DNA from 2 places in the Pseudomonas sp. TUM25319 genome. Region 1 is predicted to be linked to the other one. Evidence: riboswitches for the same ligand, from Rfam matches in the RefSeq annotation. Region 1 holds a riboswitch; the other holds the start of a gene.

Region 1 (7,406 bases):
CCGCTCGCCGCCACGTCCAGCAGCAGGTCCACAAGATGGTCCGGCAGCAGGTTCACTTCATCCACGTACAGCACGCCGCCATCGGCATTGGCCAGCACGCCCGGCGAGAAGCGGACCTTGCCCTGCCCCAGCGCGGCGTCCAGATCGAGGGTACCGACCAGGCGCTCCTCGGTGGCGCCCAGCGGCAGGGTCACGAATGGCCCGTCACCAAGCAGGTCGGCAAGGCCACGGGCCAGGGTGCTCTTGGCCATGCCCCGCGGCCCTTCGATCAGCACGCCGCCGATCTTCGGGTCGATGGCGGTCAGGCACAGGGCCAGTTTCAGGTCCTCGGCGCCGACTACTGCGGCCAGGGGAAAGTGCACGGGTTCTGTCATCTCAAGCCTCTTCTTCGCCGTCCAGCAACTGCTCTTCGAGGGCTTCGCGGTAGTCGCCCGGCTCTTCCCAGAGCCCGCGCTGCTGGGCCTCGATCAGGCGCTCGGTGATGTCCCTCAGCGCCTCGGGATTGTGCTGGCGGATAAATTCGCGGGTCGCGGCATCGAGCACGTAGGCATCGGCCAGCGACTGGTAATGATGGTCATCAATCAGGTGGGTGGTGGCATCGAAGGCGAACAGGTTGTCCACCGTCGCCGCCAGTTCGAAGGCGCCCTTGTAGCCGTGGCGCTTGACCCCGTCGATCCACTTGGGGTTGAGCGCCCGGGCGCGGATCACCCGGTTCAGCTCTTCCTTGAGGGTGCGGATGCGCGGGCGCTCCGGCTGGCTGTGATCGCCGTGGTAACTGGCTGCCGGGCGGCCACCAAGGCTTTCCACCGCCGCCAGCATGCCGCCCTGGAACTGGTAGTAGTCGTTGGAGTCGAGCAGGTCGTGCTCGTGGTTGTCCTGATTCTGCAGCACCGCCTGCACCTGGCTGAGGCGCCGGGCAAAGTGGCCACGGGCTTCGGTGCCGTCGTCGGCGCCGCCGTAGGCATAGCCGCCGTGGTTCAGGTAGACCTCGGCGAGGTCTTCGCGGCTGTGCCACAGACGTCCGTCGATGGCGTTCTGCACGCCCGCGCCGTAGGCACCAGGTTTGGAACCGAACACCCGCCAGCCGGCCTGGCGCCGGGCCTGTTCTTCATCCAGACCGCTGGCCAGCAGTTCGGCCCGCTCGGCGCGCACCCGTGCAGCCAGCGGGTTGAGGTCGTCCGGCTCGTCCAGCGCAGCCACGGCCTGCACCGCGGCGTCGAACAGCTTGATCAGGTTGCCGAACGCGTCGCGGAAGAAGCCAGACACTCGAAGGGTGACATCCACCCGCGGGCGGTCCAGCAGGCTCAGCGGCAGGATCTCGAAATCATCGACACGGTGGCTGCCCGCTGCCCACACCGGCCGCACGCCCATCAGCGCCATGGCCTGGGCGATATCGTCACCGCCGGTGCGCATGGTCGCCGTACCCCACACCGACAGGCCGAGCTGGCGCAGGTGATCGCCGTGGTCCTGCAGATGACGCTCGAGAATCAGGCTGGCGGAGGCGAAGCCCAGGCGCCAGGCGGTGGCGGTGGGCAGGTTGCGTACATCGACGGTGTAGAAGTTGCGCCCGGTGGGCAGCGTGTCGAGCCGTCCGCGACTCGGGGCGCCGCTGGGGCCGGCGGGCACGAAGCGGCCTTCGAGGGCGCTGAGCACGCCCTGCATCTCGGCCGCGCCGCAGGCGTCCAGTTGCGGCGCCACCTGCTCGCGCAGCCCTTGCAGTATGGCAAGCACTTCGTCCCACTGGCTGTCGTCGGGTAATTCGGACACGCCGGACAGCGCCGTCTCGATCAACGCGGCGCTCAGCAATTCCAGGCGCTCGCGGGTATCGCCGTGGGTACGCCACGGGCCGCAGTCGAATGCCGCCAGTGGCTCGGGGCGCGGGCCGCTCCAGGGCTCGCCGAGGTCGCAGTCCAGCGGGTCGAAGCCCAGCCGCAACGCCCGGGCGAGCGCACGGGGCAGGCTGGCATTGGCACCGCGACCATCGCCCCTGGCCACGCGCAACAACGCCTGCAGGGTGTCGATGCGCAGGCGACCGACCGGTGACTCACCGAACACATGCAGGCCATCGCGGATCTGCGATTCCTTGAGGTCGCACAGGTAAGTGTCCAGCCGTGGCAGCCAGACGTTGGCGTCGTCCAGGGCGCCATCCAGTTGCAGCTCGCGGTCGATATGGTTGTCGCGCACCAGTTGCAGGATGTCTTTCTGCAGTTCCACGGCGCGGCGCGGATCAAGCAACTGGGCTTCGTAGTATTCGTCGGCCAGCAGCTCCAGGTTGCGCAGCGGCCCGTAGGTTTCGGCGCGGGTCAGCGGCGGCATCAGGTGGTCGATGATCACCGCCTGGGTGCGGCGCTTGGCCTGGGCGCCCTCGCCCGGGTCGTTGACGATGAACGGGTAGATGTTCGGCAGCGGCCCGATCAGCGCATCCGGCCAGCACTGGTCGGAGAGACCAACGCCCTTGCCCGGCAGCCACTCCAGGTTGCCGTGCTTGCCGACATGGATCAGCGCATCGGCGGCAAAGCCGTGGCGCAGCCAGAAGTAAAAGGCCAGGTAGCCGTGGGGCGGTACCAGGTCCGGGTCGTGGTAGACGGCGCTCGGGTCGAGCTGATAGCCACGCGCCGGCTGGATGCCGACGAAGGTCAGGCCCAGACGCAGGCCGGCGACCATCATGCGCCCGCCACGGAACATCGGGTCCTGCTGCGGCTCGCCCCAGCGTTCGCGCACCGCCTGCTGATTGGCTTCGGGGAGTTGGGCAAAGGCCGCCAGGTAGTCGTCCAGCGCCATGCTCTGGGCACAGGGGCGCTGGTCGAGGGTGTCGAGGTCGTTGCTGACACCGCCCAGCAGGTCGTGGATCAGCGCGGTGCCGGTATCCGGCAATTCGCTCACCGGATACCCCTGCTGTTTCAGCGCCCGCAGGATATTCAGGGCCGCCGCCGGCGTGTCCAGGCCGACGCCGTTGCCGATGCGACCATCACGGGTCGGGTAGTTGGCGAGGATCAGCGCCACCCGCTTCTGCGGATTGGGCAGGCGCGCCAGTTCGCACCAGCGCCGTGCCAGCTCGGCGACGAAATCCATGCGCTCGGGGTGCGGCCGGTAGCAGACCACATCGGACTGGCTGCGCTCGCTGCGCCAGGCCAGGTCCTTGAAACTCACCGGCCGGGTGATGATCCGCCCGTCCAGCTCCGGCAAGGCGATGTGCATCGCCAGGTCCCGGGCGCCGAGGCCCTGTTCGCTGGCCTCCCAGCCCGGCTGGTTGTCCTGGGCGCAGATCGCCTGCAACACCGGGATGTCACGGCGGAACGGGCGCAGGTGCGGCTGTTCCGGGCTGGACTGGGCGAAGCCGGTGGTATTGAGGATCAGCGCAGCGCCGGTTTCGTCCAGCCAGTCTTCGACCTGGGCCAGGCAACCGGCTTCCTTGAGGCTGGCTACGGCGATCGGCAAGGGATTGAGCCCGGCACCGGCCAGACGCTCGCAGAACACGTCGACGAAGCCGGTGTTGGCCGCCTGCAGGTGCGAGCGGTAGAACAGCAGCGGCACCACCGGCTGGCCGGCTTGCCAGTCGGCACGCCAGTGCGCCAGTCCGGGTTCGGCATGATCGGGGTGGTAAAGGCTGGTACGCGGCAATTGCCGAGGTTCGTCCCAGGCGTAATCGCGACCCAGCCACAGACTGGCCAGGCAGTTGAACAGATTCAGGGCGTTGGCCTTGCCGCCCTGGCGCAGGAAGTGCCAGAGCCGTTCGGCGTGTTCGCCCGTCACGCTGCCCAGACTGCTCAGCTCCGGGTCCGGACGGTCGTCGCCCGGCACCAGGATCAGCTTCACGCCACGGGCGGCCAGTTCCACCAGTTGCTCGACGCCGTAGCGCCAGTAACCGATGCCGCCATGCAGCGACACCAGGATCACCTTGGCGTGGCGCAGCACCTGGTCAACGTAAAGGTCTACCGAGGCATGGTTCTGTACCTGCATGGGGTTGGCCAGGCGCAGGCTGGGGTAATCGCCCGGCAACTGCCGGGCGGTTTCGGCCAGCAGCGCCAGGTGCGAATCACCACTGCAAAGGATCACCAGCTCGGCAGGTGTCTGCCCGAGGTCGGCAATGCTGTCGTCCGGTACGAAACCACCGGGCTGGGTCCGCAGCAGGTGCATGGATCAGGCGCCCAGGGCCGAGCGCAGACGGGCTTGCAGGACCTCGGCCTCCAGTTCCTGGCCGATCAGCACCAGGCGCGTGACCCGCGGTTCGTCGGCGCGCCAGGCGCGGTCGAAGTGCTTGTCGAAGCGGGTGCCCACGCCCTGGATCAGCAGACGCATCGGCTTGCCGGGAATGGCGGCGAAGCCCTTGACCCGCAGGATGCCGGTATCCACCACCAGTTGGGTCAGGGCGTCCAGCAGCAGGGCTTCGTCGGCTTCCGGCAGTTCCAGGGAGATGGAATCGAAGGCGTCGTGATCGTGATCGTCGTGGTCGTCGTCATCATGGTGGCTGTCGTGGTGGGTGCGCCGGCCATCGATATGAGCTTCGGACTCGGCGCCCAGGCCCAGCAGCACGTCCAGTGGCAACACGCCTTTGCTCGCCTCGATCACCTTCACCGCAGGCGGCAGCTCTTCGGCCACTTCGGCACGCACCGCAGCCAGGGCGTCGGCGGCGATCAGGTCGGCCTTGTTCAGCACCACCAGGTCGGCGCTGGCCAGTTGGTCGGCGAACAGCTCGTGCAGCGGCGATTCGTGGTCCAGGTTCGGGTCCAGCTTACGCTGGGCGTCCACCTGCTCGGGGAAGGCGGCGAAGGTGCCGGCGGCCACGGCCGGGCTGTCGACCACGGTGATGACCGCGTCGACGGTGCAGGCATTGCGGATTTCCGGCCACTGGAAGGCTTGTACCAGAGGCTTGGGCAGCGCCAGGCCGCTGGTTTCGATCAGGATATGGTCGAGATCGCCGCGACGGGCCACCAGTTCGCGCATCACCGGGAAGAACTCTTCCTGGACGGTGCAGCACAGGCAGCCGTTGGCCAGCTCGTAGACACGGCCGCTGGCCTCTTCCTCGGTGCAGCCGATGCTGCATTGTTTGAGGATCTCGCCGTCGATGCCCAGCTCGCCGAACTCGTTGACGATCACCGCGATGCGGCGGCCCTGGGCGTTGTCCAGCATGTGCCGCAGCAGGGTGGTTTTGCCCGAACCGAGGAAGCCGGTGACGATGGTGACGGGGAGTTTGGCCAGTGTTTTCATGTCGGATGCCCTTGGCAGGATGGCGGGCATGCGGGACGGGAGCCGCAGGCCGTCTGGCCTGGGCGCGTTCGCCACCGGATCACCCCGCCCGGTTGAATGTCGGAAACTGTACGAGGCAGGTCTCCTGGCTCGCGCTGTGCCCTTCAGGGCGTCACCGACGCCTTCCCGCCGTCTGGGCAGTGGCTGTGTCGATGCTGGCAGCGCCTACAGTTGCGGGGGCAGCCGCGGCCTGGCCAATAAAGGCGCACCGCGTTCCCCTCTTCGGTTCTGTACGAAAAGCCTTGATACTCGGTGATGCTGCGTTGAAAACAGCCTCGGAATGCTCATTGACAACCAGTCAACTCCGCTTCCTCGGCTGTTTTCGCCTTGCCTGACCTTCGTCTCAAGACTTTTCGTACAGAACCTAGCTCCGGCCCGCGCCGAAGAACCTCGAATCGGCAAGGCTACGCAGTGCCCGGAAGTCGGTCAACCGCTGTATTGACGGATGTCAACGCGCGTGATTTCCTAGCGCGATTCGTTTGGGTGCCTTTTTTATTACAAAAGGTGAAACGGGAAACCGGTAAAAGCCGGTGCTGCCCCCGCAACGGTAAGCGAGGAAAGCGTCTGATCCACTGTGCCAGCAGTTCGGCATGGGAAGGTGACGCCACGGTTGGAGTTGTTCATCCACCCTCGCCAGCCCGGAGACCGGCCCAGACCAGCATTGACCAAACCTGCGGTGGGCGGGCGACGTTGCAACTCCTGGGCGAGTCCGGTCAGGGGTTCTTCGCGCTTGCCTGTTGCCGATAACACCAAGAGGAAAGCGCCATGCCGATCACCACAGCCCGTCCTTCCATCGCCACACCCGTCACCCTCAGCCAGCGTATCGTCGCCGCCGTAAGCGCCTCGGTACTGGGCCTGTGCCTGGTCTACTTCGCCGGGTTCTCGCACATCGAAGCGGTGCATAACGCCGCTCACGACACCCGCCACAGCGCCGCCTTCCCCTGCCACTGAGGCCTGCCCGAATGTTCATGCGCATTGCCCGCACCGCAGGCTTCGCCGGCCTGCTGGCCGCCCTGCTGTTGACCCTGTTGCAGAGCTTCTGGGTGTCGCCGCTGATCCTCCAGGCGGAAACCTATGAAACCGCCGCCCCGGCCGCTCACGAACACGAGCATGCCGGCGCCGCCGCCACTGAAGAACATCACCACGACGCCGAAGCCTGGTCGCCGGAAGATGGCTGGCAGCGCGTGCTGTCCACCACCGGTGGCAACCTGGTGGTCGCGGTGGGCTTTGCCCTGCTGCTCGCCGCCATGTACACCCTCCGCAGCCCGGGACGCGTGGCCACCGGCGCCCTCTGGGGCCTGGGCGGTTTCGCCGTGTTCTGCCTGGCACCGAACCTCGGCCTGCCGCCCGAACTGCCCGGCACCGCCGCCGCCGACCTGGCCCTGCGTCAGTACTGGTGGGTCGGCACTGCCGCCGCCACCGCCGTGGGCCTGGCCCTGATCGTGTTCGCCGGCAACTGGCTGCTCAAGGCCGTAGGCCTGGTGCTGCTGGTCCTCCCCCACGTGATCGGCGCGCCGCAACCTGAAGTGCATGAGAGCCTGGCACCGGAGGCCCTGGAGTCGCAGTTCATCGTCGCTTCGCTGCTGACCAACGCCGCGTTCTGGGTCGCCCTGGGCCTGATCAGCGCCTGGCTGTACCGTCGCCAGGCGGCCTGATGACCGTTACACCCGGCGTAACCCCGCTGTTCGCCGGGCTGGGCTGCCGTCGCGGCAATTCGGCCAGTGCTCTGGCCAGACTGCTGCGGCAGACCCTGCAGGCCCATGACCTGCCCGTTTCCGCCCTCGCTGGCCTGGCCAGCATCGACCTCAAGCGCAACGAACCCGGCCTGCTGCGCCTGGCGGCCGACCTCGACCTGCCGCTGATCTTCTTCAGCGCCGCGCAACTGGCGCCCTTTGCCTCACGCCTGAGTCACCATTCCGCCATCGCCTTTCGCCACAGCGGCTGCCACGGCGTGGCCGAAAGCAGCGCCCTGGCCTTGGCCGAACAGGCCGGCGGCGGCATCGCGCAACTGCGCATCACCCGTATCGTGCAGGACGACATGACCCTGGCATTGGCCTGGGCACCGTCCTTTGGCGGATAATCCGCCGCCTCTCGTCCAAGGATTCGTCATGACCGTCTATTTCATCGGCGCCGGCCCCGGCGACCCGGAGCTGATCACC
Region 2 (7,406 bases), 1.1 Mb from region 1:
GAGACCATCAGCCCGCGCAATATCGAGCGGGTTCGGGCGCTGGGCGGCGGCATCGCGATCCAGGACCGCATGGCCTTCCAGGGTGAATATTTCGTCGATCGCTACGGCGCCAAGGCCGCCGAGGCGACGCCGCCGATCAAGCGCATGCTCGCCGAAGGCGTGCCGGTCGGCGCCGGTACCGACGCCACCCGTGTGTCCAGCTACAACCCATGGACCTCGCTGTACTGGATGGTCAGCGGCCGCACGGTCGGTGGCCTGGCCTTGCACCAGGAAGGCCTGCCACGCCTGACCGCGCTGGAACTGTTCACCCACGGCAGCGCCTGGTTCTCCTCGGAGCAGGGCAAGAAGGGCCAGATCAAGGTCGGCCAACTGGCGGACGTGGCGGTGCTCAGCGCCGACTTCTTCAGCGTCGATGAAGAGGCGATCAAGTGGATCGAATCGGTGCTGACCGTGGTCGGCGGCAAGGTGGTCTACGGTGCCGACGACTTCCGCAACCTCGGCCCGCTGGACGTTCCGGTGCTGCCGGACTGGTCGCCGGTGGTCAAGGTGCCGGGTCACTGGCGTCCGGGTTCGCCATTGCAGGCCCAGGTACACCAGTGCAGCGGCCCATGCGCGGTGCATGCCCACGGCCATGAGCGGGCGCGGATGTCCAACGTCCCGGTCAGCGACTTCCAGGGCTTCTGGGGCGCCTTCGGCTGTTCCTGCTTCGCCTTCTGAGTTTCACCCCGGCGCGGGCTGTGGCCCGCGCCACTCCCGCGTCATTCAAACCAATGGAGTCCTGTAATGAGCACTGACTACAAACGCTTGAACAAAGACGATGCCGTGGTGTTGCTGGTGGATCACCAGACCGGTCTGATTTCGCTGGTGCAGGACTTCTCGCCCAACGAATTCAAGAACAACGTCCTGGCCCTGGGCGACCTGGCGAAATTCTTCGGCCTGCCGACCATCCTCACCACCAGCTTCGAGCAAGGCCCCAACGGCCCGCTGGTACCGGAGTTGAAGGAACAGTTCCCGGACGCGCCGTACATTGCCCGCCCGGGCCAGATCAACGCCTGGGACAACGCCGACTTCGTCCAGGCGATCAAGGCCACCGGGCGCAAGCAACTGATCATCGCCGGTGTGGTGACCGATGTGTGCGTGGCCTTCCCGACCCTGTCGGCGCTGGCCGAGGGTTACCAGGTGTTCGTCGTGACCGATGCCTCCGGCACCTTCAACGAAACCGTGCAGCAGGCTGCCTGGGCCCGCATGACCGCCGCCGGTGCACAGATGATGAACTGGTTCTCGGTGGCCTGTGAGCTGCACCGCGACTGGAGGAACGACATCGAGGGGCTGGGCAACCTGCTGTCCCAGCGCTTGCCTAACTACCGCAACCTGATGAATAGCTATTCGGCGTTGACGGCAGCGCAGCGGTGACTGTCGGCGCGTAGGCGCACGCAAGCAGGCGAGGGCGCTGGGTTGACGGGGTGTCAGTCAAGGGTCCGAGCCTGCTTTCGACACGCTAGGGGCGAGTCCGGATGCGCTGCGTCCAGCGCCTAGCGCAGTTTCCCGCCCAATGGGTATTCCACCGCGAACCTCACCTGATCGGTATCTGTCTCGGCCTGCGCCGTGTTGCCCCGATGCACGTTGTAGCGCAGCGACAGCGCGAGGTTTTTCGCCGGTCCGTCCTGGACCACATAGCGTGCTTCCAGGTCCCGTTCCCAGTGCCGGCCACCCTTGCCGTAGCCCAGCCAGGCGTAGCCACCTCGCGGATCGACATGGCTGCCGTCGATGCCGCTGCCGCGCACGTACAGCGCGCTGAACACCAGCCCCGGCACGCCGAAAGACTGCATCGCCAGGTCGTAACGTGCCTGCCAGGAGCGTTCGTTGGGCGCATTGAAGTCGGACAGTTGCACCGCGTTGCCGATGAAGATGGCGCCGCGGGTGACGTAGTCGAACGGGGTGTCGCCATCCACCTGCTGATAGCCGAGGCTGAAGGTGTGGGCGCCAGTGCGGTAGCTCGGCGTCAGGCTCCAGGTGGTGTTGTCGATCCGGCCGGACAGCGCCTTGCCGGTATCGGTGGTGCGATAGAGATGGAGGTCCAGCCCCAGCGAACGGTCGCCCGCCAGCGGCTTGAGGTAGCTGGCGCCCAGGTAGTGCTGGCGCCAGGTGTCTTCGTAGACCGAGCTGTAGAGGCTGGCGGTGAGGCCCGGCAAGCCGCTGTAGACCGCGCCGGCAAGGTCGAAGCTGTTGCCCTGTTTGCCATTGGAGTAGTTCACCACGAAGCCGCGGTCATGGCTGGAGGCGTTGCGGTCGGTGCTTTCGTTGAAGTGGCCGGCCACCAGCTTTAAACCAGGGATTTCCCGGCTGTCGAGGAAGAAACCGGTGGCGGTTTCCGGCAGCAGACGGCTGTCGGACGAGCTGAATACCGGGGTCTTCACCCGCTGCTCGCCGTAGCTCAGGGTCGTGTTGGCGGTACGAACCTTCAGGGCCGCACCACCCCGCGACGCATCGCTTTTGGGGTGGCCTTCGTTATCCAGCCCCAGCAGCCGCGCCTTGCCGGCCCGGCCGCCGCCGCTGTCCAGTTGCCGGGCGTAATACAGGTGGGCATCGACACCCACGCCGACGGTGCCCTGGGTGAAGCCCGATTGCAGGGTGCCCATCAGGCCATAGGCCCATTCCAGCGACTGGTCGCTGCGTTGGTTGCGGGGTTTGTAGGCGTTGCGCGCGCCGTTGCTGCGGGCGTCGTGGCGGTAGTCGCGCTGATCGAAGACGCTGCGGTTGAGCAGCAGCCAGGTGCTGTCGTCGATAAAGCCGTTGGCCTGTTCCTGGGCCGATTCGGCATGGGCCAGCGCTGGCGCCGCGAGGGCCAGGGCGAAAGGGTGGAGCTTGATCACGGGCGTTCCTTGCGTAACAGACGAAATCGGGAATCAGCGCGGTGGCAGTTCGCGCTGGATGATGCTCGCCAGGCGTTGGCCGGCACGGGGGTTGAGGTTGGCGGGTATCACCGGGGCGGCAGCGCCGGGCTCGCCGACCTGGATCGCCATGACCATGCCCATCGAGACATGGGGGCTGCACTGGATGCCGTAGAAGCCGGGGACGTCGAACGTTACTTCCAGCGGCTGGTTGATCTTGCTTTTGAATGGCGCGGCGCCGGCCGGCAGCAGGCCTTCGATGCTGGCGGCGTTGTGGCTGCTGTGGGTGGCGACGAAGCGCACGCTGTCGCCGGGCTGCAGGCGCAGGAAGTCCGGTTCGTAGACCATGGCGCCGCTGGCACCACGGTTGAGCATCTTCACTTCATGGACCTCGGCCACGGCGGTGCTGCTGAGCAGCAGGGCCGACAGCGCCAGGGCGGAAAAGCGTTTCATTGCAGAATCCTCGAAACAGGGTCAGAGCGGACGCAGGCGCAGGAAACGGCTGCCGTCCAGCGGGTCGTCGATGAAATGGCCGTGCACGCCGAAGGTGTCGCGCAGGCGTTGCGGGGTCAGTACCTCCAGCGGCGGTCCGAGGGCCACCAGCCGGCCCTGCTGCATGACTGCCAGGCGGTCGCAGTCCAGGGCCTGGTTGAGGTCGTGCAGGGCGATCAGGGTGGTCACCGGCAGTGCCCGCACCAGGTGCAGGATGCTCAGTTGCTGCTGGATATCCAGGTGGTTGGTCGGCTCGTCCAGCAGCAGCACGCGCGGCTGCTGGGCCAGGGCGCGGGCGATGTGCACGCGCTGGCGCTCGCCGCCGGACAGGCTGTGCCAGGCTCGTGTCGCCAGGTGCTGCATGCCCACCGCCCGTAGAGCGTCGGCGACGATGGCATCGTCGGCTGCGTTCCACGGTGACAGCGCCGACAGCCAAGGCGTGCGGCCCAGTTCCACGGCGTCGCGCACGCTGATGGCGTCATCGGTGCTGGCCTGTTGTTCCACCACCGCCAGTTGCCGGGCGATGTCGCTGCGGCGCAGGCGCGACAGCGGTTGCGCGTTGAGCAGTACCTCACCGGCGCAAGGTTTGAGCAGACCGGCCAGCAGCCGCAGCAGGGTGGATTTGCCCGAACCGTTGGGGCCGACGATGCCGAGGGTTTCGCCGGGAACCGCCTGCAAGCTCACTTCCGCCAGCAGCGGCGTGTCCTTGATCCGATAGCCCAGGCCGTTGCAGGCGAGGGCGGCACAGCGTTGCGCATCGTTGAAGGCGTTCATCGCAGGCGCTGCCCCCGGATCAGGATCAGGGCGAACACCGGTGCGCCGACCAGCGCTGTGATCACGCCGATGGGCAGCACCTGCCCCTTGAGCAGGGTGCGCGACAGCACATCGGCGGCGATCAGGAACAATGCCCCGCACAGTGCGCTCAGCGGTAGCAGGCGGGTGTGCCGCGGGCCGGCGAGCAGGCGCACGGCATGGGGAATCACCAGGCCGACGAAGCCGATGGAGCCGACGAGGGAGACCAGCACGGCGGTCATCAGCGCCGAGCAGGTCACCAGCAGCACCTGTACCCGGCGCACCGGAATGCCCAGCGCCGCCGCGGCATCGCTGCCGAAGGTGAAGGCGTCCAGTGCGCGGCGGTGCCACAGGCACAGCAGCAAGCCTGCCAGCACCACCGGCAGCGCCAGCCACACCGCCGGCCAGCGCACTCCGCTGAGGTTGCCCAGCAGCCAGAACATCAGGCCGCGGGCCTGTTCGGCGCTGGCCGAGGCGGTGATCAGGAACGAGGTGAGGGCGTTGAACAACTGCGAACCGGCGATACCGGCGAGGATGATCTGTCCGGCACTGCCGGCTCCCCGTGCGCCCCGGGCCAGCAGCGCCACCAGGGCGAAGGCGGCGAGGGCGCCGACGAACGCGCCGGCGGACATCGACAAGGCTCCGGCGCCGACCCCGATGATCGCCACCAGCACCGCGCCTGTGGACGCTCCGGCGGAAATCCCCAGCAGGTAGGGGTCGGCCAGCGGGTTGCGCAGCAGCGCCTGCAATACCACGCCGGCCATGGCCAGACCGGCCCCGCAGGCGCCGGCCACCAGGGCGCGGGGCAGGCGATAGTTCCAGATGATGCCTTCGTCGATGGGGTCGAGCAGATGCCCGGCACTCCACAACTTGTTGCCCAGCACGTCCAGCACCACGGACAGCCCGAGGCGCGTTTCGCCGATGCTGGCCGCGGCGATCACCGCCAGGGCCAGCAGGGCGCCGACCCACAGTGCATGGCCCAGCGAGCGCAGGGCGAGACGGGCAAGGGCGTGGAGCATCAACGGGCCTTCTGGCTGGCGGCGGCCAGGGCTTCGATGCCATCGATCAGGGTCAGGCTGGCCTGCATCGAGTTGGCGTCGATGATGACGATGCGGTCGTTTTTCACTGCGTCCATGTTGCGGGTGACCGGATCGTTCTTGAGGAACTCGAGTTTCTTCAGGTAATCGTCGGCGGGGAAGCGGCGGCGGTCCATGCGGGCGATCACCAGGAAGGTCGGGTTGGCCTTGGCGATGGTTTCCCAGCCCACGGTCGGCCATTCCTCATCGGACTCGATGACGTTACGCATGCCCAGGGTGTTGAGCATGAAGTCGGGAATACCCTTGCGCCCGGCCACGTAGGGGTCGATGTCGAGGTCGGCGCTGGAGAACCAGAACACCGCCGACTGGTTTTCTTCGCGGCGCTGGCCGGCGCTGGCGGTGACCTTGGCCAGACGCGCCTTGAGGTCGTTGACCACGGCATCGCCGCGCTCGCTCACGTCCATGATCTGCGCCAGTTGCTCGATGCTCTTGTACAGGCTGTCGATCTGGAACGGTTGCAGGCGGGTGCCGTCGGCGCCGCTGAGGTTGTCCTTGCCTTCGCAGTCGGACGGCATCAGGTAGGTCGGCACCTTGAGGTCGGCGAACTGCTCGCGGGTGCCGACCACGCCTTGCGGTCCGACCATCCACTCGAACTGCACCGCCACCAGGCCGGGCCGCTTGCCGATCACCGCCTCGAAGCTGGGGTCGTTGTCGGCCAGACGCTCGACCTTCGCGTTCTGCGCCTTGAAGCGTTCGGGGACATCGCTGAACCACAGCGAGGTGCCGGCCAGCTTCTGTTCCAGGCCCAGGGCATAGAACATCTCGGTACCGGACTGGCCGATGGTCACGGCGCGGGCGGGCGCCTGGTCGAAGGTCAGCTTCATGCCGCAGTTGTCCACGGTGAGCGGGTACTGGGTAGGCGCGGCGACAGCGGCGTGGTTCAGGCCGAGGCTGGCGAGCAGGGCTAGGGCGAGACGGGACGGTGACATGCGGATGCGATCTCCATTCGAACGTGTGCGGTGACACGGCACAGGTCTGGAAAACACACCCCGGAAAAACACGCGGACGCACGCCGGGCAGCCGTGAAGACGGTTGCCGTGCGCAGACGGGATGCCCTTTCCGGACACCCCGCCGGTGGGTTTGTGATGCTGCTGGCCGGCAGGTCTCCTGACTGGCGCGTCCTGGCACTGCTCCAGCCTTCCCGGGCGTGGCCCAGTGGCGTTCGATGAGGAGCAGGCTCGGCGCCTACAGTTGCGGGGGCAGTTCCGTTTTCGCGCCGGTGGGCGGCGCGCACGGATTCCCTATTAATTCCTTTCGGAAACCGGCGGGGCGCGATGGTACGGGATAGAGCGGCGCAGGGCCAGCCCCGGGCGTCAGCCCAGGGCCCGCAGCACGCTTTCGATTTGCCCCATCACCGCAAAGTGCCCGCCGTCGCTCATGCGCAGGGAGAACCCGGCACCGCTGACCCGACGCCAGGCCAGCAGCGACTCGTAGCTCACCTGGCGGTCCTCCAGCGCCCCGAAAGCCACCACGGGGATCTCCAGCGGCTGCTGGTACCGATGGCGGTAGTCGAGGATCAGTTCAAGGTCGGCCTGCAGGATCGGTACGGTGAGGTCCATCATCGCCGGGTTGTCCAGCACTTCCCTGGGCGTGCCGGCGAGGTCGGCGAGGTAGTCGCGCAGGGCGCGGTCGGTCAGCGGCGGCAGGCCGGCGCAGACTGGCAGCCAGTCCGGGCTTTGCCGTGACGCCACCAGCAGCCGCGAGGGTCGCCGGGCGCCCGCGGCCAGCAGGTGGCGGGCGGTTTCGTAGGCGAGCAGGGCCCCCAGGCTGTGGCCGAACAGCACCAGCGGTTTGTCCGGCAGCCGCTGGCACTGCTCGGCGAAGTGCCCGGCCAGCTCCGCCAGCGAGCGGGCGAAGGGCTCGCGCAGTCGCCGGGTACGGCCGGGCAGTTCCACCGCATACAGTTCGCAGCGGCCGGCCACGGCTTTTTTCCACGGGAAGAACCCCTGTGCACTGCCGCCGGCGCAGTGAAAGCACACCAGGCTGACCGGCGCCGCGTCGTCGGCCAGCCACTGCACCAGGCCCGTCTCAGGCGTCATCGAGCAGTTCCAGTTGGGCCGCCAGGTAGAGCTGGCGCATCCTGCCGCGCTGGATCTTGCCGCTGGTGGTCTTGTGGATGCTGGTGGGCTGGACG

What was found. A riboswitch is a leader RNA that binds a small molecule or an ion and turns the genes downstream of it on or off. The one in region 1 is predicted to bind cobalamin.
Region 2: another riboswitch for cobalamin. It lies ahead of AC05QJ_RS14125 (ABC transporter substrate-binding protein); the one in region 1 lies ahead of cobW (cobalamin biosynthesis protein CobW).

Annotation. Positions count from the first base shown of each region.
Region 1 is NZ_CM150751.1:4,132,495-4,139,900, forward strand. Features, by position in the region: gene AC05QJ_RS19070 (magnesium chelatase ATPase subunit I) at 1-374, opposite strand, end outside; gene cobN (cobaltochelatase subunit CobN) at 376-4,137, opposite strand; gene cobW (cobalamin biosynthesis protein CobW) at 4,141-5,208, opposite strand; cobalamin riboswitch at 5,306-5,506, opposite strand; cobalamin riboswitch at 5,712-5,915, shown strand; gene AC05QJ_RS19085 (CbtB domain-containing protein) at 6,013-6,198, shown strand; gene AC05QJ_RS19090 (CbtA family protein) at 6,210-6,902, shown strand; gene AC05QJ_RS19095 (cobalamin biosynthesis protein) at 6,902-7,327, shown strand; gene cobM (precorrin-4 C(11)-methyltransferase) at 7,356-7,406, shown strand, end outside.
Region 2 is NZ_CM150751.1:2,993,948-3,001,353, forward strand. Features, by position in the region: gene AC05QJ_RS14095 (amidohydrolase) at 1-717, shown strand, start outside; gene ycaC (isochorismate family cysteine hydrolase YcaC) at 784-1,413, shown strand; gene AC05QJ_RS14105 (OprD family porin) at 1,533-2,870, opposite strand; gene AC05QJ_RS14110 (pseudoazurin) at 2,907-3,344, opposite strand; gene AC05QJ_RS14115 (ABC transporter ATP-binding protein) at 3,366-4,157, opposite strand; gene AC05QJ_RS14120 (FecCD family ABC transporter permease) at 4,154-5,194, opposite strand; gene AC05QJ_RS14125 (ABC transporter substrate-binding protein) at 5,194-6,201, opposite strand; cobalamin riboswitch at 6,353-6,553, opposite strand; gene AC05QJ_RS14130 (thioesterase II family protein) at 6,586-7,311, opposite strand; gene AC05QJ_RS14135 (fatty acyl-AMP ligase) at 7,301-7,406, opposite strand, start outside.